Linked DNA regions of Ilumatobacter coccineus YM16-304. The protein of the gene in region 2 interacts with the protein of the main gene of each other region in a pairwise test. Links are inferred from orthologs where the notes say so. Each region holds a gene or a part of one and is shown on either strand. Other genes may lie near its edges. The genes, in order: rpe, dnaN and dnaE.

What was found.
Region 1: the proteins of dnaN (region 2) and rpe interact in binary tests that used the Escherichia coli proteins (3 or more experiments, as listed by UniProt). The link is inferred for Ilumatobacter coccineus YM16-304 from one-to-one orthologs.
Region 3: the proteins of dnaN (region 2) and dnaE interact in binary tests that used the Escherichia coli proteins (3 or more experiments, as listed by UniProt). The link is inferred for Ilumatobacter coccineus YM16-304 from one-to-one orthologs.

What each region holds. Positions count from the first base shown.
Region 1 is NC_020520.1:2,555,894-2,563,985, forward strand. Bases 4,448-7,340 are described here. They hold rpe (ribulose-phosphate 3-epimerase), read right to left. Parts: upstream 6,290-7,340; coding sequence 5,606-6,289; downstream 4,448-5,605. Other genes in these bases: YM304_RS11520 (mevalonate kinase family protein), read right to left, coding at 4,448-4,905; YM304_RS11525 (GNAT family N-acetyltransferase), read left to right, coding at 4,940-5,569; YM304_RS22490 (ATP-binding protein), read right to left, coding at 6,338-7,340. Also shown: YM304_RS22485 (hypothetical protein), read right to left, coding at 1-947; udp (uridine phosphorylase), read right to left, coding at 996-1,757; deoC (deoxyribose-phosphate aldolase), read left to right, coding at 2,126-2,818; YM304_RS11515 (hypothetical protein), read left to right, coding at 2,879-3,829; more of YM304_RS11520, read right to left, coding at 3,877-4,447; more of YM304_RS22490, read right to left, coding at 7,341-8,092. UniProt on the Escherichia coli protein: Catalyzes the reversible epimerization of D-ribulose 5-phosphate to D-xylulose 5-phosphate.
Region 2 is NC_020520.1:944-11,779, reverse strand. Bases 7,720-10,680 are described here. They hold dnaN (DNA polymerase III subunit beta), read right to left. Parts: upstream 9,773-10,680; coding sequence 8,666-9,772; downstream 7,720-8,665. Other genes in these bases: dnaA (chromosomal replication initiator protein DnaA), read right to left, coding at 10,142-10,680; recF (DNA replication/repair protein RecF), read right to left, coding at 7,720-8,508. In the rest of the region: YM304_RS24440 (hypothetical protein), read left to right, coding at 1-426; YM304_RS00040 (pilus assembly protein TadG-related protein), read right to left, coding at 392-670; gyrA (DNA gyrase subunit A), read right to left, coding at 878-3,403; YM304_RS00030 (DNA gyrase/topoisomerase IV subunit B), read right to left, coding at 3,530-5,629; YM304_RS24950 (DciA family protein), read right to left, coding at 5,968-6,273; YM304_RS00020 (hypothetical protein), read left to right, coding at 6,383-7,375; more of recF, read right to left, coding at 7,420-7,719; more of dnaA, read right to left, coding at 10,681-10,836. UniProt on the Escherichia coli protein: Confers DNA tethering and processivity to DNA polymerases and other proteins. Acts as a clamp, forming a ring around DNA (a reaction catalyzed by the clamp-loading complex) which diffuses in an ATP-independent manner freely and bidirectionally along dsDNA.
Region 3 is NC_020520.1:2,172,689-2,184,708, reverse strand. Bases 3,748-7,892 are described here. They hold dnaE (DNA polymerase III subunit alpha), read right to left. Parts: upstream 7,533-7,892; coding sequence 3,948-7,532; downstream 3,748-3,947. Other genes in these bases: YM304_RS09805 (proteasome activator), read right to left, coding at 7,679-7,892; YM304_RS09815 (hypothetical protein), read right to left, coding at 3,748-3,786. In the rest of the region: YM304_RS09830 (class I SAM-dependent DNA methyltransferase), read right to left, coding at 1-150; YM304_RS09825 (thioredoxin domain-containing protein), read left to right, coding at 239-2,332; YM304_RS09820 (nitroreductase family protein), read right to left, coding at 2,295-2,945; more of YM304_RS09815, read right to left, coding at 2,950-3,747; more of YM304_RS09805, read right to left, coding at 7,893-8,281; YM304_RS09800 (alkaline phosphatase family protein), read right to left, coding at 8,300-9,433; YM304_RS09795 (RrF2 family transcriptional regulator), read left to right, coding at 9,496-9,951; YM304_RS09790 (RluA family pseudouridine synthase), read right to left, coding at 9,990-10,916; lspA (signal peptidase II), read right to left, coding at 10,909-11,472; YM304_RS24710 (TraR/DksA family transcriptional regulator), read right to left, coding at 11,494-12,020. UniProt on the Escherichia coli protein: DNA polymerase III is a complex, multichain enzyme responsible for most of the replicative synthesis in bacteria. This DNA polymerase also exhibits 3' to 5' exonuclease activity. The alpha chain is the DNA polymerase catalytic subunit.

The DNA.
Region 1 (8,092 bases), 2.6 Mb from region 2 along the record:
TACAGCTTCCCCCACACGCATTCGGCGAGGTCGGTCACGAAGCCGCGGTGGGCGCTGTAGGTGTAGAGCACGGCGGGCACATCGGCCGTCAGGAGTGCCTCACCGCCGGCGTTCTCGAGCTCCTGCTGGAGCCTGAGCGCGCTCCCGAGTCCCTCGTTCGGCTTCACCATCATTCCGTTGATGTGCGTCACCGTCGGAAGCCAACCCGGCGGCATCGGGATCGCCTGCTCGTACGGTTCGACCACGGGACGTTCACCATCGCCCGGCGTCACCGAACCGGTTCGGTAGTACACGACCTCGCCGTCCTCCACCCGCCGGTCGATCGCTTCGATCACGCCGCCGGCCGTCACGAGATACTGCGTCGCGTTGAGGTCGTCGAAGTCCGACCGGTGGATCTTTCGCGCCGTGCCGACGGCGAAGTCACCGACAGCTCGCGCTCCGTCGATCGCTGCGTTGCCGAGTGCCTTGACGCCATCGACCGCCTTCGACCCCATGGCACGGGCAGTCGACGCGATGCCGTCACCGATCGACCCGAGCGTGTCGACGAGGTCTCGCTGCACGATCGGACGACCGGTCTGGCGCTGCACCCGTCGAGCGGGTGCGGTCGGATGGGAGCCGACGTGATGCGAACGCTGGACACGGCGAACGTTCGGGCCGGTGTCCGCTGAGACGCGATGTGATCGCTCCGCCCGGCGCACGATCCCCGATTGTCGGGAAGGCGACGAAGCAATGGGACGTGTGGGTGCGGTCGATCGCTGCGCCCGACTCGCCGGGAACGACGCTCCTGCGGGGCCCGGTGTGCGCTGAGCGAGCGCGCACATCGATGCGGTCGGAGCGAAACCACCGACGGCCGACGACGGCGCGGCGTCGACCGGCGCCACGACCGCGCTCTCGTACTCGACAGCGGGCTGAAGGTCGAGTTGCTCGTGATCGGACGTGTCGGACATGGCGCGGCTCGCGCGTCACCGTAGGCCAGATCGGGTGACGCTGCCCGCTCAGCCGTCGAGCAGGATGCGTGCCGCCTCGACCACGACGCCGATCGACGTCGACTCGACCGCGGCGGATGCCGCTTCGTCGGGAGTCTCGGTGTCGTTCCGGTTGACCAGCACACCAGCGACGCATCCGGCGCGCAGACCCTGCGCCGCGCACATCGTGAAGAGCGTCGCCGACTCCATCTCGTAGTTCAGCACGCCGAGTGAGCGCCACTCTTCGAAGCTGCCCTGGAAGCGCTTGACCACTCGACCGCTGTACGTGTCGTAACGCTCCTGGCCGGGGTAGAAGGTGTCGGAAGACGCGGTGATCCCGGTGTGCGGATCGAGCCCCGCCGACCGGCACGCTTCGACCAGTGCCGTCGTACACGCGAAGTCCGCGACGGCTGGAAACTCCATCGGCGCGAAGTGTGAACTCGCGCCGTCGAGTCGCACCGCCCCGGTGGTGACGATCACCTCGCCGGGTCGGATACCGGGCTGGATCGCCCCGGTGGTGCCGACTCGGAGAAACGTGCGGACGCCGAGCTGCGCCAGTTCTTCGACGGCGATCGAGGTCGAGGGGCCACCGATGCCGGTCGAGCAGACGACCACAGATCGCTCGCCGATCCACCCCAACCACGACGTGAACTCACGCGTCGACGCCAACGGTTCCGGCCGATCCAGCAGCTGCGCGATCCGTTCGACGCGTGCCGGGTCGCCAGGAATGATCGCCAGTTCGGCCCCCTGCAGCCGCTCGCGATCGAGGTCGAGATGAAACACCGTGCTCATGTCCGAAACGTACCGCGACCGCAACCCCCACCGCACCCACAACCTGCCCGAAGACGATTTCTGCCCAGGCTCGATGTCGTCGCGTGGGGGTGATTTTTGCCCAGGCCAAATGTGGTCGTGTGGGGGTGATTTTTGCCCAGGCCAAGAGTGGTCGTGTGGGGGTGAGTTTTGCCCAGGCCAAATGTGGTCGCGTGGGGGTGATTTTTGCCCAGGCCAAATGTGGTCGCGTGAGGGTGATTTTTGCCCAGGCTCGATGTCGTCTTGTGGGGGTGATTATTGGCCTGGCTCGTTGTGGTCGCGGGTGGGTGGAGAATGGGGCACACTGAGGGGATGGAGGCATTGAACGGCGTGGACGAGGTGGCGAGCTGATGGCTGACGGAGACGCAACGCATCTCGACGCGGCGACCTTCGCCGCGTTCGTCGACCACACCCTGCTCAAACCCGAAGCCACACGCGCCCAGATCGTCGACCTCTGCGCCGAAGCGGTCGAGCTGCGGACCGCCGCCGTGTGTACGAACGGACTGTGGGTTCCGACGGTCGCCGCCGAACTCGCCGGGAGCGACGTCGCCGTGTGCAGCGTGGTCGGCTTCCCGCTCGGAGCGATGTCGAACACGTCGGTCGCCGCCGAGACCCGCGACGCCGTCGACTCGGGCGCCGTCGAGATCGACATGGTCATCGCCGTCGGCCACCTCCGCGCCCACGACGATCGCGCGGCCGCCGAGGCCGTCGCCGCGGTCCGTGCCGCAGCCCCCGACGCCACCCTCAAGGTGATCCTCGAGACAGCGATCCTCAGCGACGACGAGATCGTGCGCGCCTGTCGCCTCTCGGTCGGTGCCGGCGCCGACTTCGTCAAGACCTCCACCGGATTCAACACGGCAGGCGGCGCAACCGAAGCCGCCGTACGCCTGATGCGCGACACCGTCGGCCCCGACATCGGCGTCAAGGCGTCGGGCGGCATCCGCAGCCTCGCCGACGTCGAAGCGATGCTGGCCGCAGGAGCCAGCCGTCTCGGCATGAGCGCAACCGCACAGGTGATCGCCGAGCTCGAAGACCGTCACTGAGCGCGTCGGTCGACCGTCACGCGTGTTCAAGGTCCGGGCCAGGCCCGCCGATCACCACATGTGAAGCAGAACGCATGGCTCTGGTACCTGGCGTTCGTCGTCGCAATCGGTCAGTACTACTTCGTGTCGAGCGTGTCGTCGACGCCCGACGCCGACCTCTACACAGCGATCGGCGTGTCGGCGCTCGTCGCCGTCGTCGCGGGCATGATCATCCATCGCGACAGCAGTCGCGTCGGTTGGGCGCTGATCGCCGTCTCCATCGCGCTCTACCTCACCGGTGACGCGGTGCTCGCCGGCCTGCAGGACGACAACGCCATCGTGCCGTTCCCGTCGAACGCCGACTGGATCTATCTCGCGATGTACCCCGTGCTCATCGCCGCCGTCGTGATCATTCGTCGCTCGATCGTGGCCGAGTGGACGATCGCCGACGTGCTCGACGGGATCGCCGTCGGGGCAGCCGCCTTCGCCGTCATCGGCGCGATCTACATGAACGAACTGTTCGGCTTCGACCTGTTCGGTGTGAAAGCGCAGATCGTCGGAAGCGCCTACCCGCTCCTCGACGTCGCACTGATCGCTGTCGCCGCCTGGTTCGCACTCGGCGTGTCGAGGGTGGCCCCCGGTCTCGCCATGATCTCCATCGGCCCCGTCCTGGTGGGCGTGGGCAACGCGGTGTTCAACGTGCAGAACGCCGACTTCACCTTCGAAGCCGGTGGAGTCGCCGACCTCTGCTGGCTTGGCTTCACGTCGCTCCTCGGCGCCGCCGCGCTCCACCCGTCGGCGCGACGCCGCACCGACGCCCCAACCGTCGAGCACGGTTCGCGCACGGCGCTGCACGTCGCCGCGTTGGGAGCGATACCGGTCGGACATCTGGTGTGGGGAAGCCGTGACGACATCCGCTACACCGTCGCCGCCGCTGCGGTTGCGATCGGCATCGTCGGCTGGCGTTCGCTGAGTCGACGCTCGCCCGCCGCCGCACCGTCGACCGCTGCGGTTCCTGCCAACGGCGTCTGACCCTGACCGGCGGAGCTGCGGCCGGCTCGTCGAACGGGTGGTGAGTATCAGACGTCGACGATCGTGCAACCGAGTTCGTCGACGAGCGCTGAACGCGTGATCGCCGCGACCGCTTCGTTGGGAGCGAGCACGGTGACCGCCCCGCCCGAACCCGACCAGTTCGCATGTGCCCCGTGGCTACGCGCCGCCTCGGCCATCGCGAGGTGGCGAGGATCGAGCACCATCATCTGCTGGCGCAACTCCAGGGTCGAATCCATGTCGGAGCCGAGTGTCTCGACGTCGCCACGTTCGATCGCCGCCGCGGCCGACCGGGCGTGTTCGGCGATCTCGCCCATCAGTCGGCGGACGCCACCGACGTCGGCGTCGAAGTCGTCACGCAGCGATCGATGCGCCACGCCGCTCGGTGACGCGGTCGCGTCGATCGCGGCGACGAGCACGATGCCCGGTGGACGCGGAAGCACGGAGTACGTACCGCTCAGCAACGAGCCGGTCCCGATGGGTCGAACCGAATCGAACTCCATCAGCATCGGCGTGTCGTGGCTCTGGACCGCTCGGTCCTGCAGCCCTGCCGTGATGCCGAGTTCGGTGGTCTCGGCGTCGAGCGCCACCGCAGCCATCAGTGCAGGGTCGGACCGCAGCGCCTGTGACCAGTCGCTGTCGGCATGGCGACTGGTGAGCGCACGCATCGCGGCGATGACGATGGCGCTCGATCCGGCGAGACCGACCGAACGCGGGATCGTCGTGCTCACGGTCAGGCGAACGGGGTCGATCTTCGCGTCGACGTGACGACGAAGGGAGCGGAGCGTGGCGACGAGCAACTGACGTGTGCCGCCGTAGCCGTACCGATCGACGCGCTCGCAGAGTTCGTCGAGATCGCTGAACGTGTCGTCGGCCGTGGGGGAGGGGTCGATCTCGAACCGGTCGGAGGGCGCCGCCTCGACGTGCGCGGCCACCGAGGCGACCGGCACGGACACGACGGCGCCGCCGTAGCCGTCGGACGGGTTGCCGGCGAGCGCAGCCCGGGCAGAACACCGCCCGACGACCGGAGCATCGCCGATCGGCTCGGAACCTTGCATGCCCCGGTTGTAGCACGCTGGCTACGTTGTCGGCATGGCCATCCGACGAGCAACCGATGCCGACATCGTCCGCCTGAGCGTCACCGCCATGCGAGCGTTCGTCGACGACCCGGTCATGCGTTGGCTGTACCCCGACGACGACCAGTACCTGTCGGACGACGGCGCGGTCTTCCACGGGGCGATGGCGGGTTGGCTACGTCTCGGCGAGGTGTGGTGCACCGACGATGCCGCGGCGCTCGCTGTGTGGATCCCTCCGGGCCGGCCCGAGATCCCGCCCCCGCCCGATGGCACCCCGGAGCCCGAGCCGAGCGCCGAACTGCTCGACCGGTTCTCGATCATCGGTCCGCTGATGGCGCAGCACACGCACCCCGACGACCACTGGTATCTCCAACTGCTCGCCACGCATCCCGACTGGCAGCGTCAGGGCCTCGGTGCCGCGCTGATGGCCTCGATGTCCGAGCGCGCCGACGCCGAGGGGCTCGCCTGCTTCCTCGAGACCGAGACTCTGGTCAACGTGGCGTACTACCGGCGCCACGGGTTCGACGTGGTCGCCGAGTTCGATGTTCCGGCGGGCGGCCATCCGCACCGATTCTCGTCGTGGGGCAACGACCCGGCCACCGAAGTGGGGCCGCACATGTGGTCGATGCTCCGCCCGGCGCGCTGACCCGCTGGCGCGGCGCCCAGTCAGGCGCTCATGCGCTCAGGCGCGAGCGGCCTCGGCGCGTGCGCGCAGGTCGGTCACCGCGTGTTCGAGACCCTCGGGGTCGCGGAACAGGGCGCTGCCGGCGATCAGCACGTTCGCCCCGGCCGACGCCGCTCCGGCGATCGTGTCGGGGCCGATGCCGCCGTCGACTTCGATGTGGACGTCGTCGGCGCGACCTGCCGCTTCGAGCATGCGCTGCACCTCGGCGATCTTCGGTTCCATCGTCGGGATGTACGCCTGCCCACCGAAGCCCGGGTTGACGGTCATCACCAGCACCATGTCGATGAGATCGAGCACGTGCTCGATGGCCGACGCCGGTGTGGCCGGGTTGAGCGCCACGGCGCCCGTCGCCCCGAGCTCGTTGATGTTGCCGAGCGTGCGATGCAGGTGGGTGCACGCTTCGGCGTGGACGATCAGTCGTGAGCAGCCGGCATCGATGTAGTTCTTGGCCATCACGTCGGGCGTGTACACCATGAGGTGCGCCTCGAACGGCAGCGTGCTGTGCGACCGAGCGGAGGCGATCACGTCGGGTCCGAACGTGAGGTTCGGAACGAACTGCCCGTCCATCACGTCCCACTGGATCAGGTCGACACCGGCCGCTTCGAGCGCGGCGACCTCCTCGCCCAGCTTGGAGAAGTCGGCGGGCAGGACGGACGGGGCGATCAGTGTCGGTCGGGTCACGTGCCCGAAACTATCCGCGCGGGGACGAGCGCCGCGAACGGCGACCCGTCAGGTGTCGAGGAGGTCGAAGTGCTCGCCGAAGTCTTCGGGCCGGAGCAGGCGACCCATCTTGCGCAACTCGCTGGCCACGCCGCGAACGGCGGCCGACATGGTGATCACGCCGCCTTCGCCGGCTGCGGTGAACGCCGCCTGGACCGACGCGTTGCGGATGGTGCCGCCGCTGAGTTCGAACTGCTCGGCGAGCCAGTCGACGTCGACGTCGTCGGCCGGTGCTCCCGGCGGCAGATTCTGCCGCCAGATCGCGGCACGCTCGACCGGTCCCGGCAGCGCGAACGCGACGCGCGAGTGGATGCGGCGCAGGAACGCTTCGTCGACGTTCTTCTCGAAGTTGGTGGCCATCACCACGAGGCCGTCGTACGTCTCGAGACGCTGCAGGAGGTACGACACCTCGATGTTGGCGTACCGGTCGCGAGCGTCCTTCACCTCGGAGCGTTTGCCGAACAGCGAGTCGGCCTCGTCGAAGAACAACACCATGTTGGCGGCGCTGGCCGCGTCGAAGATCTGCTCGAGGTTCTTCTCGGTCTCGCCGATGTACTTGCTCACCACCGACGACAGGTCGAGCTTGAACACGTCGAGGCCGAGTTCGCCGGCGATGATCTCCGACGCCAGCGTCTTGCCGGTGCCCGACGGGCCCGAGAACAGTGCGACGAGCCCTCGGGACGGTGTGGCCGAGAAACCCCACTCGTCGAAGACGCGCGTCGCCATCTGATAGCGGGTGACGATGGCGCGCAGCGCGTCCATCCGGTCGGGGCTCAAGATGATGTCGTCCCAACCGCGCGTGGGCTGGATTCGCCGGGTGAGCTGTTCGAGTCGGCCGCTCGCGAGGCGACGCACAGCGGCGTCGATGTCGCCACCGCTCGACTGCAGCGACTTGGTCACTCGGTGCATCTGGTCGTACGAGAGTCGGTGCGTGCGCGGCGTGTCGGCGCCGAACGCTGCGGCCCACTCGGCGTCGCTCGGAGGTGTCGCCGCGGCGGTCACGGCGTGCCACGGTCGCGTCGGCATCTCGGCGACCGGCGGCCCGCTCGGCGCCGACACGACCCACGCGAGGTGCGTGGCCCGCTGGATCCATCGTCGACCGATCTCGGGCAGCGAACTGTCGGCTTCGACGATGATGCCCTGACCGGTGATGGTGGCTTCTCGCACCATCGCCGCCCACGTCTCGTCGGTCGTGTCGGGCGTGACCGTGGCGCACACGAACCGAGAACCGAACGCCGCCTGCGCTCCGATCTGGCGGCGGCGCATCGGGTCACTCCCGTTGACGACAACGAGGTCGTGACCCGACTGGTCGATGTCGTCCGCCCCGTCGATCGAACTCTCGTGATAGTCGACAGCGTTGGGGAGACCTGGGTCGGGCGAGAGGTCGCCGATCAGCGCCCACACCACGCCACGGTGCAACTCGATGACGTGTCCGGCCCACGGTCCCTTGACCGCGACGTCGGCGAGCGCGGCGCATCGCAACCGTGACTCGGGGCCGAGCGCGAGCGCTCCGAGATGACCCCGCTCGAAGATGTCGCCGAGCGTGCCGAGCGTGAGGCGGCCGCTGTTCGCGTCACCTTGGATCGACGCGACCAACTGCTGGCAGTGCCGGTCGGCCTCGGCGGTGGCCAGCACGGCGAGCACCTCCGCCTCGGGGAGCGACAGCGCAGCGTTCGCGACGATCGTCGCGAACGGTGACGCCGACGACAGTGACGACACGAACGCGGCCCGCGACTCGAGATCGGTGTGAGGAGTCGTGCTCGG
Region 2 (10,836 bases):
TTCGGCCTCGTCCAGGTCATCGTCGTCGACATCATCGTCGTCGAGGTCGACATCGAGCTGCTCGGCGTCGTGCGCGTCGGTCAAGTCGTCATCGACATCATCGTCGAGATCGTCGTCGGCGAGTTCTGCTTCGGTCTCGTCGGCGTCGTCATCGATGTCGTCGCCGGCTTCGTCGTCGGCATCGGCGGCGTCGTCGACGTCGAGTTCGACATCGGCGGCTTCGAGCGCATCGTTCATCGCGTCGTCGAAGTCCTGGTCCGCGAAGAGTTCATCGAGCGCGTCGTCGGCATCAGCGGACGTCAGATCGTGCTCGGTTTTGCTCACTGTCGGCAGTCTAGGTGCCTCCCAGGGCGCCGTGCAGGCACCTCCGCCAGACGATTCCGATGTCGGATCAGGGTGAGATGCTGGCGCGAGCGGTGGCCGTGACGTCGCCGAGTCGCACGGTGACCGTCACCTCGTCGGGGCCTGGGCCCGTCGACCAGGCGATGACCGTGGCGCCGTGCGCACCGGCGAGGTCGTCGGCACGAGCGCGATCACCTTCGACCGAGGCGAGCGCGGCGGCGTCGGCGGCCGTCTGTGCCCGGGTTCGATCGGCCGTGGTTCGCCCCATGTCGGCGAGCGCGACGACGATCACGACCAACAGCGCCGCCGTCACGGCGACCACGAGCACGGCGGCTTGGCCGGCATCTCGTCCGCGGCACGACCGCGGCCGCGGCTGGCCTGACGAGTCGGCACGACGTGACCAGCCACTCGAGGTGACCGAGGTGGATGGTGTTGATGATGTGGACGGGATGGCGCGCACGGGCGACCTCACTCGGAGTCGTTGGAACCGAGGCGGGTACTCCCGCGATGAGGACGCCGCGTCGGCGTCGAGTGGCTACTCGCCGTCGTCGATCTCGGCGTCGGTGGCGAGGATCGGTGCGACCGATCCGACGATGTCGCCATCGTCCATGTTCATCACCTTCACACCGGTGGCCGTACGACCCTGCGTCGAGATCTCACGGACCGGCATGCGGATGGTGATGCCGCTCTTCGAAACGGCGACGATGTCGTCGTCGAGGCCGACCATGAACGCATCGACGACCTCGCCCTTCTTGCCGGTGAGCTTGATGCCGATCACGCCCTGGCCGCCGCGTCCCTGCACGTTGAACTGATCGAGTTCGGTGCGCTTGCCGTAGCCGGATTCGGTGACCATGAGGATCGAGGTGTCGTCGCGAGCGACGTCGACCGAGACCACGCCGTCTTGCGCGTTCTTGAGCTTGATGCCGCGAACACCGCCGGCGGTGCGGCCCATCGACCGCACGTCGTTCTCGTTGAAGCGAATGGTCATGCCCCGCTTGGTGACCATGAAGATGTCGTCGTCGCCGGTGGTCTCGATGACCTTCATCAGACGGTCGTCGTCTTTGAGGTTGATCGCGATGAGACCGTCGCGGCGTGACGTGTCGTAGGCGCCGAACGTGGTCTTCTTGACCGTGCCCTGCTCGGTGGCGAAGAACAGGTAGCGATCACCGGCGAACTCGCGGGTGTCGATGATCGCCTGGATCTTCTCGTCGGCCTGGAGCGGCAGCAGGTTGACCATCGGCATGCCCTTGGCCGTGCGCTCGCGCTCGGGAATGTCGAGGGCGCGCAATCGATAGACCTTGCCGCGGTTCGAGAAGAACAGCAGGTGCGCGTGCGCGGTGGTGAAGATGACGTGACGCACGATGTCGTCGACCTTGAGCTTGCCGCCCGACACGCCACGACCGCCACGGCCCTGGGTCTTGAACGACGCGGCCGGCACGGCCTTGACGTACTGAGCCTGGGTCATGACGATGACGAGCTCTTTGTCGTCGACGAGGTCTTCGATCGACATCTCGCCGTCGTCGTAGGTGATCTCGCAGATGCGCGGCGTGGCGAACTCTTCCTTGATCGCCAGGATCTCGTCCTTGATGACGCCGTTGAGGCGTTCGGGGCGGGCGAGGATGTCTTGCAGGTCTTCGATGCTCGCGCGGATGTCGTCGAGTTCGGTCTCGAGGTCGATGCGCGACAGCCGGGTGAGCTGTCGGAGCTGCATGTCGAGAATGTCGTTGGCCTGCACTTCGGAGAACTCGAACGGTTCGGTCATGAGGCCCTCGCGCGCCGTGGCGACGTCGTCGCTGGCACGGATGAGCGCGATGATCTCGTCGATGACGTTGAGGGCCTTGATGCGACCTTCGAGGATGTGTTCGCGGCGTTCGGCCTTCGCCAGACGGAACTCGGTGCGACGGGTGATGACGTCGACCTGGTGGCGCAGGTACGCCGTGAGCGCGTCGAGCAGCGTGATCTGTCGTGGCACACCGTCGACGAGCGCGACCATGTTGATCGAGAACGACGACTGCAACTGCGTCATCTTGTAGAGCTTGTTGAGGATGACGTTGGGGTTGCCGTCTCGCTTGAGCGAGATGATGAGGCTGGTCTCGCCGCCGGACGAGTCGTCGTTGACGTCGGAGATGCCTTCGAGGTCGCCGGCGGTGACGAGTTCGTCGATGCGTGCGGCGATCGACGAGACGCTGGTCTGGTACGGCAGCTCGGTGACGACGATCTCGTAGCGCCCGTTCTTGGTCTCTTCGATGCTGGCCTTGGCGCGCGTCTTCACGCTGCCACGACCGGTGCGGTAGGCGTCGAGGATGCCGGAGCGGCCGAGGATGTAGGCGCCCGTCGGGAAGTCGGGCCCCTTGACGTGTTCGATCATGTCCTCGACGGTCGCGTCGGGGTGGTCGATGAGGTGGACGACGGCGTCGATGACTTCGCCGAGGTTGTGCGGCGGGATGTTGGTCGCCATGCCGACGGCGATGCCCTGGCTGCCGTTGACCAGCAGGTTGGGGAACCGCGACGGGAGCACGAGCGGCTCCTCGGTCGTGCCGTCGTAGTTCGGGATCATGTCGACGGTGTCTTCGTCGATGTCGGCGAGCAGCTGCATCGCCAACGGGTGGAGTCGACATTCGGTGTAGCGCGAGGCGGCGGGTCCGAAGTCGGGTGAGCCGTAGTTGCCGTGGAAGTCGATCAGCGGGTGGCGCAGCGAGAACGGCTGGGCCATACGCACGAGCGCGGCGTAGATGGCGGAGTCGCCGTGCGGGTGGAAGCGGGCCATGGTGTCGCCCGAGACGCGGGCGCACTTGACGTGCGGCCGGTCGGGGCGGAACCCCTGCTCTTCCATGTCCCAGATGATGCGGCGGTGCACCGGCTTGAGTCCGTCGCGGACGTCGGGCAGTGCGCGCGACATGATGACCGACATCGCGTATTCGAGGAAGCTCGACTCCATCTCGTCGGAGAGCGGAATCGGCTGGATCGGATCGTCGGGCGTGCCGTCGTCGCCTCCAGAAGCAGGCGGCTCGATGGGCGGCTCATCCCCCGAAGGAGGAGTCGTGTCAGTCGTGTCAGTCATGAGAAGTCCTGTGTGGTCATCGGGTGTCAGACACCGAATGACCGGTGAGCGAGATGGGGTCGTGAGCGAGATGGGTCATTCGGTGTCTGACACCCGATGACGGAGCGAAGCGAGTGACCACGAAACTCAGAAATCCAAGTTCTGGACGTCGCGGGCGTTGGTGGTGATGAACTCGCGGCGGGTGGCGACGTCGTCGCCCATGAGCGTCGACATGATCTCGTCGGCGCGGGCGGCTTCGTCGACGTTGACCTGCAGCAGCGTGCGCGTGTTCGGGTCCATGGTGGTGGCGCGGAGCTCTTCCCAGTCCATTTCGCCGAGGCCTTTGAGGCGGGCGAAGTTCTTCTTGTGGTTGGGGCGCTCTTCGAGGAACTTGGCCTTGGCGACGTCGTCTTTGAGGTACACCTTCTCCTTGCCGACCTCGGTGGAGTACAGCGGCGGCTGCGCGATGTAGCAGTAACCGGCTTCGACCATCTCGCGCATCTGGCGGAAGAAGAACGTGAGCAGCAACGTGCGGATGTGGCTGCCGTCGACGTCGGCGTCAGCCAGGCAGATCACCTTGTGGTAGCGAGCCTTCTCGACGTCGAACTCGTCGCCGACGCCGGCCCCGATGGCGGTGATGAGCGCCTGGATCTCGTTGTTCTTCAGCATCTTGTCGATGCGGGCACGTTCGACGTTGAGGATCTTGCCGCGGATGGGGAGGATCGCCTGGCTGTACGGATGGCGAGCGTCGACCGCGGTGCCGCCGGCGGAGTCGCCCTCGACGATGAACAGTTCGGACTCGTCGGCGTTCTTCGACTGGCAGTCCTTCAACTTGTCGGGCATGCCGGCACCCGAGAGTGCGGTCTTGCGACGGATCGCGTTGCGGGCGTTCTTCGCGGCGGCTCGTGCCTGCGCGGCGGCGACACCCTTCTTGACCAGCTTGCTCGCTTCGGCCGGGTTCTCCTGCAGCCACTCGGCGAGCATCTCGTTGGTGGCCTTCTGCACGAACGAGCGCATGGGCACGTTGCCGAGCTTGGCCTTGGTCTGGCCTTCGAACTGCGGTTCGCGCAGCTTGACCGACACGATCGCCGTGAGGCCTTCACGCACGTCGTCGCCGGTGAGGTTCGCGTCCTTCTCCTTGAGGAGGTTCTTCTCGCGGGCGTACTTGTTGATCGTGGTGGTGAGCGCCGAGCGGAAGCCTTCGATGTGCATGCCACCTTCGATGGTGGAGATGCCGTTGGCGTAGCCGTGGATGCCTTCGTGGTAGCCCGTGTTCCACTGCATGGCGACGTCGAGCATCTGGCCGTCGTCGTCTTCGTCTTCGAACTGGCAGACCTTGCTGAACAGCGGGTCTTTGGTGGCGTTGAGGTGCTTGACGAAGTCGACCAGGCCGTTCTTGTACTGGTACGTGATCTCCTGCTCGCGTTCGGGACGCTCGTCTGTGAAGTCGATGATGAGGCCCTTGTTGAGGAACGCCATCGTCTGGAGTCGTTCGAGCACGGTGCGCGCCACGAACTCGACGCCTTCGGCCTGGAAGATCGACGGGTCGGGCCAGAACGTGATGGTGGTGCCGGTGGCGCGCTCACCCTTGGGGGTGGGGCCGACCTTCTCCATCTTGTTCTGCGGGGCGCCGCCGTCGGCGTAGGTCTGCTCGTAGCGATCGCCGTTGCGGTCGACCTGGATGAGGAGCTTGGTGGAGAGGGCGTTGACGACCGACACGCCGACGCCGTGGAGACCACCCGAGACCTTGTAGCCGTCGCCGCCGAACTTGCCGCCGGCGTGCAGCACGGTGAGCACGACTTCGGCAGCCGACTTGCCGGCGTGTTCACCGGTGGTGAACGGATCGATCGGGATGCCGCGACCGTTGTCGGCGACGCTGCATCCGCCGTCGGCGGTGAGGGTGATGCTGATGCGATCACAGTGGCCGGCCATGGCTTCGTCGACCGAGTTGTCGACGACTTCCCAGATCAGGTGGTGCAGACCGGTGAGGCCCGTGGAGCCGATGTACATGCCCGGGCGCTTGCGCACCGGGTCGAGGCCTTCGAGCACCGTGATGGCGGCTGCGTCGTAGTCGGCCGTGGTCTTGGCCGCGTCGCCCTGTGGCTTGCGGCGCGGCGCCTTCGCTACGTCGGCCGGATCATCGCCCGCCTCGTCGACGTCCGCGTCCGACGCGACAGGGCGCTGGATGGGAGTGGTGGCGTCGTCGTCGGGGTTCGGGAGTTCGTTGATTGCGGTGTCTGAGGACACTCGTACCTTCTTCGTCGACTCCTCGGGCCACATCGGGCCGCGAGCGTTGGGTTGGAGTTGTTTGGATGCCCGTTCGGGGCACGATCGTCGCCTCGGGAAACACCTCAGCCAGGTGCGTCAGACCGGCGAGGAAACCCCCAGAACAATTGGCTCTCAGCCTACCAGCGGGGTGTGCCGGAGATGGGTCATTCGCCATGGCACGATCGGTAAACCACAGGTCTGTGATTTAACTGTGGACAACCGTTTCCGCGTCGCGAATCGGTCACGCGACGGCCAGCGCGCACTGATGTCGGCGCATCGGACCTGCACACGTGTCGTGCACGTCGTCGACAGGGCGGTCAGCGGCCGCGGCGAGCGGACTTCACGCGCACTTCGACACGGTCGATGTCGACGCGTGCGACGTCGTGGAGTCGGCTGATGATCGTGTCGCTCAGGAACTTCACCTGTGTCGCCCACGCTGCTTCGTCGGCTTCGACGAGCAGGGTGCCCTTGTCGAGCTTGATCGGTTTGACGTGCGCCGAGATCTGCGCCCCGACCGCGTCGTCCCACTTGCTGAACAGGCCCCCGACCTGGATCCGATCGGTGCCGCGCAGCGACTTCATGATGTTGTCGAGCGATCGGGTGATCGGAACGGGATCGTCCACCCCGTCACCGTAACGCCTTCTCGAACCGGTCGATCGAACGGCTGCGCTGGCATCACACGCATCGGCAAAACGGTCGCGACGCCACTCGTGGGTCTGCCACCATCGTCGTATGAAGCTCAGATCGCTCGCTGCCGGTACGACCCTGTTGATCGCGGGCACCGCCATCGGCGCCACGACCCAACACTTCGCGTCGGCGGGGGTGTCGTCGGGCGAGCGCGCCGTGCTCGTGCCGATCGAACCGTGTCGACTGGCCGACACCCGCCCGGCACCCAACACGGTCGGACCGCGCTCGATCGGGCTCGGGCCGGCCGACACTCACACGATCGACGCGCAGCAGGCCGGCACACCGTGCAGCGGTTCGATCCCGACCGATGCATCGGCGCTCTCGCTCAACATCACCGCACTGGGCGCCACCGAGCAGTCGTACCTCACGGTGTGGGCCGGCGGCGACCGTCCGACCGCGGCGAGTCTCAACCCGGCTCCCGGGCAACCGCCGGTGCCGAACGCCGTCGTCACCGAGCTCTCGGTCGACCAGGAGTTCGAGATCTACAACAACTCTGGGACCGTGTCGGTGGTGGTCGACGTCAACGGCTACTACGTCGATCACGACCACGACGATCGCTACGTGAAGCTGCCGACGACCGAGGTCTTCGTCGGCGGCGCCGACTTCACGCCGGCCGCCACCGAAGACGGCGGGGCCGGCTTCGACTACAAGAACCTGCTGTGGTTGCGGTCGCCCGGCTCCGGACGCGACTGCCTGCTCGCGCCCCTCCCCCTCCAGCCGGGCACCTCGGTGAGTTCGGTCGACGTTCGCTACAACGCGGCGACCGACGTCGACGTCGACGTGCAAGTGGTCAGCTCGTCACGGTCGGCCACGTCGGCCGACCCGATCGACGAGTTCCTCGCGCTGCACCTGTTCCACGACGGTCAACCGTTCGCCGCGACCGGCAGCGAGGAGGAGATCAGCATGGTCAACGTGGTGTCGGGGACGCTGCCGACCGGACGCACCATTCGACCGGTCACCAGCGATCATCACACGGCGCTCGAGCTGTGCACCTCGGGCGGCGTGGCCATCGTCAGCGCCACGGTACATCTCGACTGAGGCCGGCCCGGGCACAGCGCTCGGTGGACTCGACCGCGCGGCGATCAGGATTCGGTGACGACTTCGCCAGCCTTCACGCGCAGCACTCTGTCGGCTTGCGCGGCCGGGGGGAGTTCGCTGGCCGTCGTGATCACGACCTGGCCGGGTGGAAGGTGTTCGAGCAGCGCGGTGGCCCGGCCGTCGTCGAGTTCGCTGAGCACGTCGTCGAGGACGAGCACGGGTGCCGATTCGGTTCGCTCGGTCACCAGGCGATGCGACGCGAGTCGCAGCGCGAGCGCGAGCGTGCGCTGCTCCCCCTGCGACGCGTGTGTTCGTGACGGCAGTCCGTTGATCGACAGGGCGAGTTCGTCGCGGTGCGGGCCGACGGTCGACACGCCGCGCCGCAGGTCCATCGGCCGGGCCGCGGTAAGCGCCTTCAGCAGACCGATCTGGCGCCACTCCGGCTCGTAGCGCAGCTCGATCGGCGACGACTCCCCCGCCAGTTGGTCGTACGCGTCTTGGACCATCGGCGTGATGCGGGCGACGAGTGTTGCTCGTGCGTAGCCGAACTGATCGGCGAGCTCGACGAACTTCGCATCCCACACGTCGAGGGTGACCGCGATGTCGTCGGGCAGGTTCTCGGCGCGATGCCCGGCCTTCTGGGCTTGCTTGAGCAGGCTGTTGCGCTGCTTGACGATGCGATCGATCTCGAGACGGATGGCGTCGTACTTGGTGGCGAGCGCGACGAGGGTGTCGTCCATGAAGCGGCGTCGATCGCCGGGTGACCCCTTGACGACGATCAGGTCGTCGGGCGAGAACACCGTGACGCGCACGGTGCCGAGCAGGTCGCGGACCCGCTTGAGCTTCTGCTTGTTGACCTGGACGCGGTTGCGGCCGACGACGGTGAGCTCCGCCTCGATCAGCGATTCGCGTCCGTCGTCGTGACGGACCGTGGCACGGATGATGGCCTGGTCGGCCCCCACTCGGACGAGCGCGTCACCGGGGGCACCGCGAAAGCTCGACAGCGTCGCGAGGTACGCGAGTGCTTCGGCCAGGTTGGTCTTGCCCTGCCCGTTGTCGCCGATGACCGCCGTGGTGCCGTCGAGCAGGTCGAACTCACCCGACACATAATTCCGAAAGTCGATGAGCTCCAACCGAGAAACGATCACAGTGTTTCGAGGCTACGTCAGCAACCACCAACCCCGAGTGTTCCCCACCACCAGCCAGACATCCCCGCGCGAGACCCAGCCATCGAAGGGTCGAGCCGCAGGCGAGCGCAAGCGAGGGAGCGGCCTCCGAGCGCTCAGAGTGTCACGGCACGCGGACCGGCATGAGGAGGTACAGGTAGTCCTCCTGGCCGGCGCCGCGGAGCACGGCGGGCTTCATCGGGTCCATCGTCGCCAACGTCACGTCGTCGGCGTCGATCGCGTCGATGCCGGCGGCGAGGTAGTCGGGGTTGAACGCCACGGTCATCTCGGCGCCGTCGTAGCTGGCGTCGATCTCTTCCGCCGCGTTACCGACGTCTTGGGTGATCGCGGTGAGCTGCACCGTGTCGCCGCCGAGGGTGAGGCGCACCGGGGTGGAGTCCTGAGCGAGGATCTTCACACGACGGATCGCTTCCATCATCGACGCCTTGCTGACGGTGAGCAGGTTCGGGTAGCTCGAGGGCAGCAGGTTGCGATAGTTCGGGAACTCGCCTTCGATCAGCCGGGTGCTGAGGCGTGTGGTGCCGGCTTCGAAGGTGGCTTCACGTTCGCCGAAGCGGACGGTGAGCTCTTCGACGTCGCCCATCACGCGCTGCAACTCGTTGAGCGCACGACCGGGGATGAGGACTTTCTGGCCGGAGCCGAGCACCGTCGAGTCGGGCAGGTCACGCACCGCGAGGCGGTACGAGTCGGTCGCGACCATGCGGACGCCTTCGTCTTCCGACGCGAGGAGCACACCGGTGAGCACGGCGCGTGCATCGTCGGTCGAGGCGGCGCGGACGACCTGACGCAGTGCATCCGACATCGTCTCGGCCGACAGGGTGACCGCTTCGCCACTCGGTTCGGTCTGTGCCGGGTAGTCGTCGAGCGACAGCGGGCGCACCGAGAACTGGGAGCGGCCGGCGCTGATCGACATCTCGCCCGAGTCACCGGACGTGTCGAGTGAGATCTCGACGGCGCCGGCGGGCAGGGCTTTGACGATGTCGCCGACGAGGCGGGCGGGAACGACGGCAGCACCGTCTTGTTCTCCGCCGACTTCGACGGTGAGTCGGATCGTCAGCTCGAGGTCGGTGCCGGTCACCGTGAGCGTGTCACCGGCGACCTCCATCCGGACACCGGCGAGCACCGGCAGGGTTCCGGTTCGGTTGGTGGCGGCGCGGCCGGCGGAGCCGACAGCATCAGCCAGGACGTCACGTTCGCAACGAAACTTCACAGTGGGCACTTCTCCTCATGCATGGATGTTTCAAAGACAATAGAAGTAGTAGGGGCTGTGGATTGTGAACAACCCGCGTACGTGCAGCGTACGGCGGTTGATCGCGTCCACATGGGATACGTGGTCATCCCCAGCTCGAATCTCACAGTCGTGTAACTCGGTGGACGACAGCGCGTTGTCCCCCGCGCGACGGCGCGCTGTCCGACCGACGTCCCCATCGTTGTCCCCCGCGCGGGTGTTCGACCGGGTGAGACGCGACCGAACCCGCTGTCGTCACGGCAGAGATGTGCGGTCGGTCGCGCGGTCTCGCCGGCGATCACCGCTCGATGGCCGGTTGCCGGGTGCTGGACCTGGTGCATGGCGGCGGCGCTATGCCTTGAGCTTCAAGATGAGCGCGGTGACCTGGTCGTAGATCTCTTTGCGTTCCTTCATGAGGCGCTGGATCTTGTCGTTGGCGTGGATCACGGTGGTGTGATCGCGCCCGCCGAACAGACGGGCGATCGCCGGGTAACTCAGGTCGGTGAGATCGCGGAACACGTACATCGCGATCTGGCGGGCGGTGACGAGCGGGCGTTGCCGGCTCTTGCCCTTGAGCGCTTCGACGTCGAAGCGCAAGATGTCGGCGATCTCCTGGAGGAGTTCTTCGTCGGTGCGGATCTTCGGCTGGCTCAGCGTGAGGAGATCTTCGAGCTGACTCTGGACGAGGTCGATGGTGATCGGTTGGCGACTGAGGCTGGCGAACGCCATGACGCGAACGAGCGCGCCTTCGAGTTCACGGATGTTGGTCGAGATGTTCTCGGCGATGAACTCGAGTGCCGCGGCCGGCACGTCGACGTCTTCGCGATCCGCCTTGTTGCGCAGGATGGCCAGACGGGTCTCGACGTCGGGCGGCTGGATGTCGGTGATGAGTCCCCACTTGAACCGGCTGCGAAGGCGTTCTTCCAGCGTGGGGATGTTGTCGGGCGTGCGATCGGAGCTGATGACGATCTGTTTGTTGGCACCGTGCAACGCGTTGAACGTGTGGAAGAACTCCTCCTGGAGCCCTTCCTTGTTGGCGATGAACT
Region 3 (12,020 bases), 2.2 Mb from region 2 along the record:
CACCGCCGTCGCGTCGTCGGCCAACTCGACCAGTCGGTCGACGGTCGGTCCGACCTCGTCGGGATGAAAGCGTGCGGCGACCGCATCGTCGTACGTCGCGGCAACAGCGGGGTCGAGGTGTTCGTCCGGAGCACGCAGGTGATCGTCCACGCCATCACCTTTGCAGGAAACACTCGCTGCTGGCCGAACAGTTCGAGGCGAGCCCGACCCTCCGCGTTGTCTCGGTACCCTCGACAGCGTGAACAGACTCGGGCAGGAAACATCGCCGTACCTTCGCCAGCACCGTGACAACCCGGTGCACTGGTTCGCGTGGGGCGACGACGCGTTCGCCGAAGCCAAGGCTCGCAACGTGCCGATCCTGTTGTCGGTCGGCTATTCCGCGTGCCACTGGTGCCACGTGATGGCCCACGAGTGCTTCGAAGACGCCGAGGTGGCCGAGCGGATGAACGAACTGTTCGTCAACGTCAAGCTCGACCGTGAAGAACGGCCCGACGTCGACGCCATCTACATGGATGCCGTCCAGGCGATGACCGGGCGTGGCGGCTGGCCGATGACCGTCTTCCTCACCCCCGACGGCAAGCCGTTCTACGGCGGCACGTACTTCCCGAAGGACGCGTTCCTCAAGCTCCTCACCGCCATCGACGACGTCTGGGTCAACAAGCACGACGACGTCACCAAGAACACCAAGCAGCTCATCGAGGCGATCGACAAGACCTCGAAGATCGAACCCGCCGACGACTTCCCCACCGTCGAGCAACTGAACAAGACCGTTCAACTCCTCGGCCGCGCCCACGACCCCGAATGGGGCGGCTTCGGTCAGGCCCCGAAGTTCCCGTCGACGTTCAACACCGAACTGATCCTCCGCGCCTACATGTCGAGTGGTGCCGAAGCTGCCAAAGACGTGGTCGTCACGACCCTCGACGCCATGGCCTCCGGCGGCATCTACGACCACATCGGAGGCGGGTTCGCCCGCTACTCCACCGACCGCGAGTGGCACGTCCCGCACTTCGAGAAGATGCTGTACGACCAGGCGCTCATCACGAAGACGTTCCTCCACGCCCTCGTCGTGCTCCGCCTCCCGCAGTGGCGTCAGGTCGTGCAAGAGACCATCGAATACGTCCTCAACACGCTCACCCATGCCGACGGCGGGTTCTACTCGGCCGAAGACGCCGACTCCCCCGATGCCGACGGCAACGGCGTCGAAGGGCTGTTCTACACGTGGACGCCCGACGAGGTCCGAGGCGCACTCCACGACGTCAAGCCGGAGTTCGTCGAAGAAGCACTCGTGTGGTGGGACATCACCGACGACGGCAACTGGCCCGACGGCCCGGGCGTGCGCCGCTCGATCCCCACCCGACGTCACGCCCGCGGACAGCTCGAACGAAGCGACGCCCAGAACTTCATCCGACAGCGCCTCTTCCAGGCACGCGAGCAACGGCCCCGACCCGGCCTCGACGACAAGGTCCTCCTCGAATGGAACGGACTGTTCCTCGGCGCCATCAGCGAAGCCGGCGCCGTGTTCGGGCACCAACCGTGGCTCGACGCGGCGATCAAGAACGCCGAGTTCCTCTGCGACGAGATGCGCGACGACAACGGCCGCTGGTACCGGAGCTGGCACGCCGACGCCGAGCCCGGCGCCAACGGCCTCAAGGCCCGCCAGATGGCGCTCGCCGCCGACCACGCTGCCATCCTCGACGGCTTCACCCGGCTCGCCGAAGCGACCGGCAAGGCCCGCTGGATCGCCGAGGCCCAACAGGTCGCCGACACGATGCTCGACTGGTTCTTCGACCCGTCGAACGGCGGGCTCCACACCACCGCCGAAGACGCCGAAGCGCTCGTCGTCCGTCAGAAGGACATCAACGACACGGCCACCCCGTCAGCCAACTCGCTCGGAGCGCTCGGGCTGTACCGCCTCGCCGCGCTCACCGGCGAACTGCGCTACGCCAACCAGGCCGACCGCATCCTCCAACTCATCGCCGGCCAGGTCGACGACGGCCCCACCATGTACGCCAACGCGCTGATCGCCACCGACTTCCGCCGGCGCGGAGCCACCGAGGTCACCATCGCCGGTGATCGTCCCGATCTGGTCCGCGTCGCCCAGTCGATCTGGCGCCCCGACCTGGTCCTCGCCTGGGGCGAACGCTACGACGGCCCCATGTGGGACGGTCGCAACGACGGTTTCGCCTACGTCTGCAAAGAGCACGTCTGCAACGCGCCCGTCGACACCGTGCAGGACTTCGCCGAACAACTCCTCGGACGGCCGGTCACCATCCGCGACACCATCACCGACGAGATCACCGACGCCCATCGCGCCAGCGACCCCGGTGAATGATCTCACCGGGAGTGCGGCGCTGACGTCGAGCGCTGCGACCTGACCCGTCACGGCTTCCCTCCGCGTCGGCGAGCGGGTGCCCGAGCGCGAGCGCACCGATCAGTTCGAGATCGTCGGGCACGCCGAACGCCGCCCTGACCTCGACCTCGCGCTGGAACACACCGAAGAACAGCGCGCCCAACCCGGCATCCTCCGCCGCGAGCAGCAGCGTCATCACCGACATCGACGTGTCGATCGTCCAGTACGGAACCGGCCACGCGTCGGTGCCCTCCCCGAGGCCCGACCGGGCCTTGTCGGCTTCCGCATACCGCTGCACGTAGGCACTCGGATCGGCCAACGGCAGCGCGATCACCGGCGCGTCGCGCAGATGCTTCCAGCGAAACGTCGACCGCTTCTCGACGGGCAACGTGATGTCCCAGTATCGCTGGGCATCATCACCTTCGAGCACCAACAGGTGCCAGCCCTGCGTCTTCCCGGCGCTCGGCGCCCGTGACGCCAGATCGACGAGACCGTCGAGCACCGCAGCCTCGATCGGCTCGGACGAGAACGCACGGGTCATCCGCCGATTGCGAACGACCTCGGCGAACTCGGACACCGGACGTGCCCCGGTCACTCGCTCAGCGCTTGCCGAGCTTGACGAGATCTTCGGCCATCGTCCAGCCGTACACGACCATCGCGCCGCCCTTGGCGACCGGGATGGCACTCATCATCTCGACCACATCGGCGTCGAGCTTCTCGGGCTTCGCCGACTCGAAGTCGAGATACCCGTCTTGTGCACCGGCGCTCGCGATGAACGTCTTCGCGTCGTACTTCTTGTCGATACCGAACCGCTTCGCGAGGCGACGGCCCCACGCCCGTTCTTCGCCGACCGCGTTCTCGCCCGGCGACGGCGTCACGTCGTCGAGATCCTTGAACGCTTCACGAGCATCGGCGTTGATGAAACGACACCCGACCACGACGTCTTCGTCGGGGAATGCCATGAGCGCCCGGTGGTACGCCTCGCCCATCAGACCACGCAGGACCTGATCACGCTTGCTGGTGCGCTTCACGCTCATCAGACCGATCAACACGCACGGCGTGCCACCGATGCGTTCGAGCGTCGAGAACGTGAAACCATGCAGCGCCGAGCCGAAACGGGCCGTGGTGATCAACACCCAGTCCTCTCGAGCCTTCGACAGCTCTCCGGCGCTGAACGCATCGTCCATCGACGCCAAATCGTCAAGGTCGGTGTCTTCCAACGCCGATGCGTCATTTGTCACAACATCAAGAGCCATTAGTTCCATTGTACCGCTTCTCTCTGTCGACGGCTCAGACCAACTCGTCGGACACCACGTCTGATCGCCGTCGAGCCAGCCTTGGTCGCTGATGCTCCCGGCGCCGGCCGCGCACCACGGGAACTCCCGCGCGTCATTGGATGCGTCAGGTCGAGCGAAGCGAGCAAGAAAGCGGCGCAACGAGCGAAGCGACGTTGCCTGGAGCGTCCATCGGAACGATTCATGACGGAGTCAGATCTCCCGCGCGTTTCACCCGAGTGCAGCCAGATGTCCCGCGCCGCACCAGAGTGACGGGTGAATGGACACGCGGCCGTGGTCGGGGCCCCCGGGGTCTGGGCGCGCTAGAGCAGGACGGCTTCGTGGCCGAAGGCCATGCGGAGTTCGCCGACCGAGCGGTCGAGGTCGACGCGGAACTCGTCGGCGAGCTTCAGGATCTTGCCCTGACCGAGATCGACCATCACCACCGACTCGCCCGGATGCTCGTTGAGGATGCGCTTGAGCCGCTGCACCTTCAACTCGTCGAGCGAACTCGCCGGCAGACGCAGACGCAACGGCGCCGCCGGGCCGTCGTCGAGCCCCTGCAACACCGTGATCGTCTGGCCGATGATGCCGAAGCGCGACTCGTCGCGACGGTCGAGGCGTCCCTTCACCGACACGATCAGGTCGTCTTCGAGCTTGTGGCCCTGTTCGGCGAGCGTGCGCGGGAAGATCGTCACCTCGATCGACGCATCGAGATCCTCAAGCACGAAGACGGCCATCTGGTCGCCCTTCTTCGTGAACTTACGAGCCAGGTTGGTGATGATGCCGCCCACCACGACCGCCGCGCCGTCTTCCATGTTGGGCAGGTCGATCAGGTTGTGTTCGACCTTGCGCCGCAGCGCTGCCTCCACACCGAACAGCGGGTGATCGGACACGTAGAGCCCGAGCATCTCCTTCTCGAAACGGAGCTTCTCCGACTTGTCGAACTCCATGTTCTCCGGGATCGGCGTGCGTTCGCTGAACGTGTCGCCGGCGCCCGACGAGTCGGCATCGTCGCCGTAGTCGCCGAACAACGACATGACGCCCTTCTCCTCCTCGCGTCGCCGCTTGACCGTGGTGTCGATGATGTGTTCGAACACCGTGAGCAGGGCCCGACGGTCGTGGCCGAGCGTGTCGAACCCGCCGCCCTTGATGAGCGACTCGATGGTGCGCTTGTTGAGCACCTGTTCGGGCACGCGCTCGACGAAGTCGTGGAAACTCGTGAACTGACCGTTCTCCTCGCGTTCGGCGATCAGCAGCTCGACGAGTGCTTCGCCGACGTTGCGCACCGCAGAGAGTCCGAACGTGATGGCACCGGGGCTCCCGATCGGCAGCGTGACGTCGGGCGGCAGCTCGTCGGGCGACAACGCACCGAAGTTCATCAGCGAACGGTTGACGTCGGGCGGCAGCACCTTGATGCCCATCGAACGGCAGTCGGCCAAGTACGTGGCCGCCTTGTCGAGGTTGTTCTTGACGCTGGTGAGCAACGAGGCGATGTACTCGACCGGGTAGTGCGCCTTGAGGTAGGCCGTCTGGTACGTGACCAGCCCGTACCCGAACGTGTGGCTCTTGTTGAAGGCGTAGTCGGCGAACTTCTCGATGATGTCGAACAGTTCGACACCCATCTGCTTGTCGTAGCCGGTGTTGACCACGCCCTCTTCGAAGCCGTTACGGGCCGCGGCCATCACCTCGCGCACCTTCTTGCCCATCGCCTTGCGCAGGTTGTCGGCTTCGGCAAGCGTGTAGCCCGCGAAGTGCTGCGCGACCCGCATCACACTCTCCTGATAAATCATCAGGCCGTATGTGTCTCCGAGCACCTCCTCGGCATCCGGGTGGAAGTACGTGACCTCCTGGCGACCGTTCATCCGGTCGGCGTAGTCGTAGTGCATGTTGACCGACATCGGACCGGGTCGGTACAGCGCGAGCACAGCAGCGATGTGCTCGAACGTCTTCGGCTCCATGGCCTTGAGGAGCTGACGCATCGGTGGGGACTCGAGCTGGAAGATGCCAATCGTGTCGCCGCGCGACAGCAACTCGTAGGTCGCCTTGTCGTCGAGCGGCACCTTCTCGACATCGAGGTCGGGATTGCCGCGCGCACGAATCATCTGCTCGGCGTCGGAGATGACGTCGAGGTTGCGCAGCCCGAGGAAGTCCATCTTCAACAGGCCGAGGTCTTCCACGCCGTGCATCTCGTACTGCGTGACGACCGGCGCGTCCTCGGGGTCCATGCCCGCGGTCGGCTTGCGTTGGATCGGCACGTATTCGGTGACCGGATCCTTGGTGATGACCACAGCAGCGGCGTGGATGCCGTCGGATCGTTTCAGTCCCTCGAGCCCGCGAGCGACGTCGAGCACCTTCTTGACGTCGGGATCGGTGTCGTACATCGCCCGGAGGTCGGCGGCGGCCTTGTAGCCGTCGGCGTACTTCGGGTGATCCTCGAAGCAGTACTTCAGTGGTGTGTCACGCCCCATCACCATCGGCGGCATCGCTTTGGCGATCTTGTCGCCCATGCCATAGGGGTAACCGAGCACACGAGCGGCGTCCTTGGCGGCGTTGCGCGCCTTGATCGAGCCGAAGGTGATGATCTGCGCGACGTGTTCGCGTCCGTACCGCTCGGCGGCGTAGCGGATCATGTCTTCCCGGTATCGGGTCTCGAAGTCCATGTCGATGTCGGGCATCGAGACACGGCTCGGGTTGAGGAACCGTTCGAAGAGCAGATCGTATTTGAGCGGGTCGATGTCGACGATCCAGAGGCAGTACGCCACCGCACAGCCGGCGGCCGAGCCACGGCCGGGGCCGACTCGGATGTTGTTGTCGCGGGCGTACTTGATGAGGTCCCAGGTGATCAGGAAGTACGACGCGAACCCCATGTCGTTGATGACCTTGAGTTCATAGGCGAGGCGTTCCTGGGCCTCGACCGGGATGTTCTCGCCCCACCGCTTCTTCGCACCGTCCATCGTGAGGTGCGTGAGGTAGTCGGCGTCGCTGTCGAAACCCTCGGGGAGCGGGAAGTTCGGCAGCAGCGGTTTGCCGAACTCGATCTCGACATTTGACCGTTCAGCGATCCACAGGCTGTTGTCACAAGCCGTCGGAACCTCGCGGAACAGATACCGCATCTCGGCGGCGGTCTTCAGGTAGTGATCGGTACCGGAGAACTTGAACCGGTTCGGGTCCGACATCAGCGAGCCGGTCTGCACGCACAGCAGTGCGTCGTGACTCTCGTGGTCGTCTCGGTGGACGTAGTGGCTGTCGTTGGTCGCGAGCAGGGGCGCTCTGATCTTCTTCGCGATCTCCATCAGCTTCGGATTGGTCTGATGCTGCTCGGGGATGCCGTGGTCTTGGAGTTCGATGAAGAAGTTGTCGCGTCCGAAGATGTCCTGCAACCGGGCAGCGTGCTCCAGGGCTTGTTCGTCGCGGCCCTGCATCAGCGCCTGCAGCACGTGGCCACCGAGGCAGGCACTCGTCGCGATGAGGCCTTCGGAGTGCTGTTCGAGCAGCTCGAAGTCCATCCGCGGCTTGTAGTAGTAGCCCTCCATGAAGGCCTTTGACGAGAGCTGGATGAGGTTCTTGTAGCCGGTGTTGTTCTCGGCGAGCAGGATCAGGTGGTAGTAGAGCTTCTTGCCGCCCTCGGTCTCACCACCGGAGTCGTCGACGCGACCACGTCGGGTCGGCCGCTCGGAACGGTGCTCGTGGGCCATGTAGGCCTCGGTGCCGATGATCGGCTTGATCCCCTGCTTGTTGCACTCCTTGTAGAAGTCGAGCGTGCCGTACATGTTGCCGTGGTCGGTCATGCCGATCGCTGGCTGCCCGTCTTCGACGGCTTTGGCCACCATCTCGTCGAGGCGCGACGCTCCGTCGAGCATCGAGAATTCGGTGTGGACGTGGAGGTGCGTGAAGGAATCGGCCATGGGACGAGGGCTTACAAAGCTGTGGTTTGAAGATAGCGGGTCGAGCGGGTCAGTCGATCACGTGCTCGACACGAACGGTGACGAATTGCGCAGCGGCGCCCGTCCAGCCACTGGGCGCTTCGACGGCGCCCCATCGACCGCGCTGGTCAGAGGTACGTGCCGGTCTGGGGCGGGGGCTGCGGCGCGTTGGGCTGCCCGGGGCGGCCCGCCGGGCCCTGGCCCGACTGGCCGGGGAGCTCACGCATCTGCTGGAGCTGCTGTTGGGCGGCGAGCTGCTGGGCCATCAGGCTGGCCTGGATGCCGTGGAAGAGGCCTTCGAGCCAGCCGACGAGCTGTGCCTTGGCCACGCGGAGTTCGGCGTCGCTCGGCACTTCGTCGTGCTCGAACGGGAGCGCCAGGTTGCGGAGCTCTTCTTGCAGGTCGGGCGACAGCGCTCCCGACAGCTCGACGATCGAACGCTCGTACACCTCGGCGAGCCGCTCCCGGCTCGCCTGGTCGAGATCGGCGGCCCGCACTTCTTCGAGCAGCTGCTTGATCATCGACCCGATGCGCATCACCTTGCCGGGCTCGGTGACCGACTCGGGGGTCTGCTCGTCGGCATCGTCGGGCTCGTCGCCGGAGTCGTTGTCGGCGTGCTCCGCGTCGGGAGCGTCGTCGCCGGCCGGGTGCTCGATGCCGTCGGGCGACAGTGCAGCAGGGCGCTCGCCGATGCCGGTTTCGGGGGTCGTGTCGTCGGAGGGTTCGGACATGGCGACCGTTCTAGCGCGTCATTCGGCGAGCAGGCCAAGCAACGGCACGTTGACTTCGGCGGAGGTCAACGATCCGTGGCGACACACCAACTCGAACGGACCCGAATCGGCCGGGTCGAAGTAGCTGACGTCGCTCGACGCGACGAGCGCGACGTCGCCGAGTCGGCGCTGGATGGGTGGCGACACGGTGGGACCGAACCAGTGGTCGTCGAGCATCTGTTCTTTGGTCACGACCCATCCGGTGTCGCCGATCTCGTCGGCGGCAGCGGCGGCCAGATCGTCGACGTCGGCCGCTGCGCAGTGGAACCAGCGGAACCGGCCTTCGCCGGACTGCTGCGTGACCATGCGGAGCAACTCGTCGGTCGGGTGGATGATCTGGTCGCCGACGTCGACCTGGCCGTGGTCGGCGGTGACGAGCAACGCCGTGCCGGCCGGGAGCGTCTCGAGCAGGTCGGCGACGAGTCGATCGGAGTAGCGCAGCTCGGCGTCGTAGAACGCTCCGAAGCCTCGTTCGTGGGCGATCTTGTCGATGCCGTTGTAGTAGCAGTACACGAACCGCTCGCCGGCGGTGACTTGCGCTGCGGCCTCGACGGCGATGCTCGACGGCGCTCGCCAACCGACCGGCCGACAGCCCCGCAGGTGCGCTTCGCTGAACGGGGAGTTCTGGAGTTCGCCCTGGGCCACGACCGGAATCTCGTCGCCCATGAACGGCACGAAGGTCTGCACGTCGCGAGGCGGGTGCGAGCGACGCACCTGCTGGTCGCCGACCGCCCAGCGCAGCACGTTGAGCACTTCGCCGCCGAGCATCATGCGGTACCCGACGAGACCGTGCTCGCCGGGCGTCAGGCCGGTGGTGATCGACGTGAGCGCCGTCGCCGTCGTGGTGGGTGCCACGGTGTGGATCGCCTGGCCCTGCATCGACGCCAGCGTCGGGGCGATGGCTCGGTGGTCGTCGAGTTGGTCCCAGCCGAGGCCGTCGAGCACGAGGAGCACCACGGCATCGGCACCCTTGACCGCGTCGGGCATCCACGCCGGCATCTCGTCACCCCAGGCACCGAGTCGGGACTGCGGGCCGAGGATCGCCGGGATGATCCCGCGCACGTTCGGGCCTGAATAGTTCGGAATGATCGGTTCCCCGCCTGGATGACTCACCGCGCACAGTCCACCACCTTCGCGGCCTCGGAACAACACCGAACCTCGGGTCACCCCCTACAGTGCAGTGCGTGCGCATCTCGACCCGCGGGGATTATGCCTGTCGTGCTCTACTCTCGTTGGCGTTGCATGGCGCCGACGCGGGCCCCACGTCGGTCCGCGACATCGCCGAACGCACCGGTCTGCCGCAGCCCTATCTCGAGCAGATCCTGTTGGCCCTCAAGGGCGCCGGACTGGTCCGATCGAAGCGCGGCGTCGGTGGCGGCTACGTCCTGCAACGCGCCCCCGAAGACATCCGCCTGTCCGAGATCGTCTCGGCGGTCGACGGCCCGATCACCCTCGGCGACTTCGGTCGGCCGCATCAAGACGGCGCGTGCGACCACGAGGGCCAGTGCGTGCTGCTCGCGATCTGGGAGCAGGCCGGCGCACACATGAAGAAGCACCTCGACGGGTACACACTCGCGACGATCGCCGAGATCGCGCAGGGCAACTCGCCGTGGCCGACGCCGGTCGACTGACCCGGACGGTTTGTCTCTGAGACAAGGCGTCCGGCGGGTCAGACCTCGGCCTTGTCGAGCCAGGCCTGCAAGTCGGGTGCCAGAGGGCTGTGGAACGTGACCCGCTCCCCCGTCGCCGGGTGCCGGAACTGCAACTCGGCGGCGTGCAGGAACGGACGTTTCAGACCGAGGTTCGGCCGCCGCTGCCCGTATGTCGGATCGCCGAGCAACGGGTGGTTGATCGACGACAGGTGCACGCGGATCTGGTGGGTTCGCCCTGTTTCGAGGCGGCACTCGAGGCGTGACACGACCGCGGGCGACGAGTACTTGCCCACTACCTGGTAGTCGGTGCGCGACGGGCGTCCATCGGCCACGACCGCCATGCGCAACGGGTCGCTTCGACTGCGGCCGAGTGGCGCGTCGATGATGCCGTGCGGGGCATCGGGGACTCCCCACACCATCGCGTCGTAGACACGGGTGGCCGAGTGGTCGGCGAACTGCTCGATCAGGCGATCGACCGACTCGTTGGTGCGGGCGACGACGAGCAGCCCGGAGCTCCCGGCGTCGAGTCGGTGGACGATGCCGGGCCGCATGCGGTCGCCGACGTGCTCCAGCTCGGGAAACCGGGCCAGCAGGCCGTTGGCGAGCGTTCCCGAGTCGTTTCCGGCACCGGGGTGCACGACGAGTCCAGGAGGCTTGTCGACGACGATGACGTCGTCGTCTTCGTGGATGACTCCGAACTCGACACTCGGGTCGGGCCCGGGCAGTTCGGTGGTGGGGAACATCGCCGGGTCGACGGTGACGATCTGTCCGGCTCCGAGCCGCACCTTGCCCGACGGCGCGGTCGTTCCGTCGACCGTCACGCCGCCGGCCTTGACCGTCTTGGTCGCGTCGGAGCGCGAGATGTCGCCGATCAGGGCGACGATGCGGTCGAGGCGCTCTCCGGCCAGGGCGGCCGGCACCTCTTCGGAGATCAACTCACTCATGGGACGCACGCTCCTCGTCACCCGACGAATCGTCGGTCACACCGTCGGCCCCGGCGGCCGCCACCTCACCGGCGTCGGCGGTGTCGTCTGGATTCCGCGACGACAGGAACGCGTTGAGGATCAACGCGCCGGCTCCGACGTTGATCGCCATGTCGGCGATGTTGAAGATCGGGAACCACTGGAAGTCGATGAAGTCGACCACGGCCCCGCGGAACCAGGCGTCGCCGCGGAAGGCGCGATCGACGAGGTTGCCCGCTGCGCCACCGATGACGCAGCCCATCCCGAACGTGGCGAGACGCCCACCGACGCCACGCAGCGAGGCGAGGAGCCACACGATGACAACCGTGGCGACGATCGCGATGAACGGCCCCATCCCTTGGCCGCGGCTGAACGCCATGCCGCTGTTGAATGCAAGGTTGAACTGCAGCGTCCAGACGACCTCGATCGTCCGATTGTCGGACAGTTCGTTGACCGCCCAGTGCTTCGTCACCTGATCGGCGACGACGAGCGCCAGCGCCAGAAGCACCGGGGCCCGCCAAGCTCGGGCGAAGTTCATGTCACTGAGCCGATGAGCCCCTCAGAGCCGGCCGACTCCGCTGGCCTTCTCGGCGGCGAGCACGGTCGTCTCGGGCAACGCTTCGAGCCGCTCGCGCGGAATCGGCTGCCCCGACACCTCGCTGTAGCCGTACGTGCCGGCCTTGATGCGTTCGAGGGCTTCGTCGATCTCGAGCACCGTCTGGCGAGCCTGGCTCGACAGCACACGGTCGAGGTCGCGCTGCACGACCATCGTGTCGCCTTCGCCGCCTTCGTCGTCGAACTGGACATCGCCCATCTCGCCGTCTTCGATCAGGCTCTCGGCTTCGTCCTCGAGACGAGTGGCTCGCTTGATCTCGGACGCCTTGCGAGCTTCGAGCTCGTCACGCTGCGCCTTGAGGAACTTCACGTCGAAGTCCTTGGTGTAGGTGATGCCGTCTTTGGTCGTGCCGCGCGGCGCCGGGATCTCCTGGACTTCGAACGTGTCGTTCGACAGGAGACCCGGAGCGCTGGTACGCGCTGCGGGCTTCTTGGGTGCGGCCTTCTTGGCCGCGGATTTCGTCGCTGGTT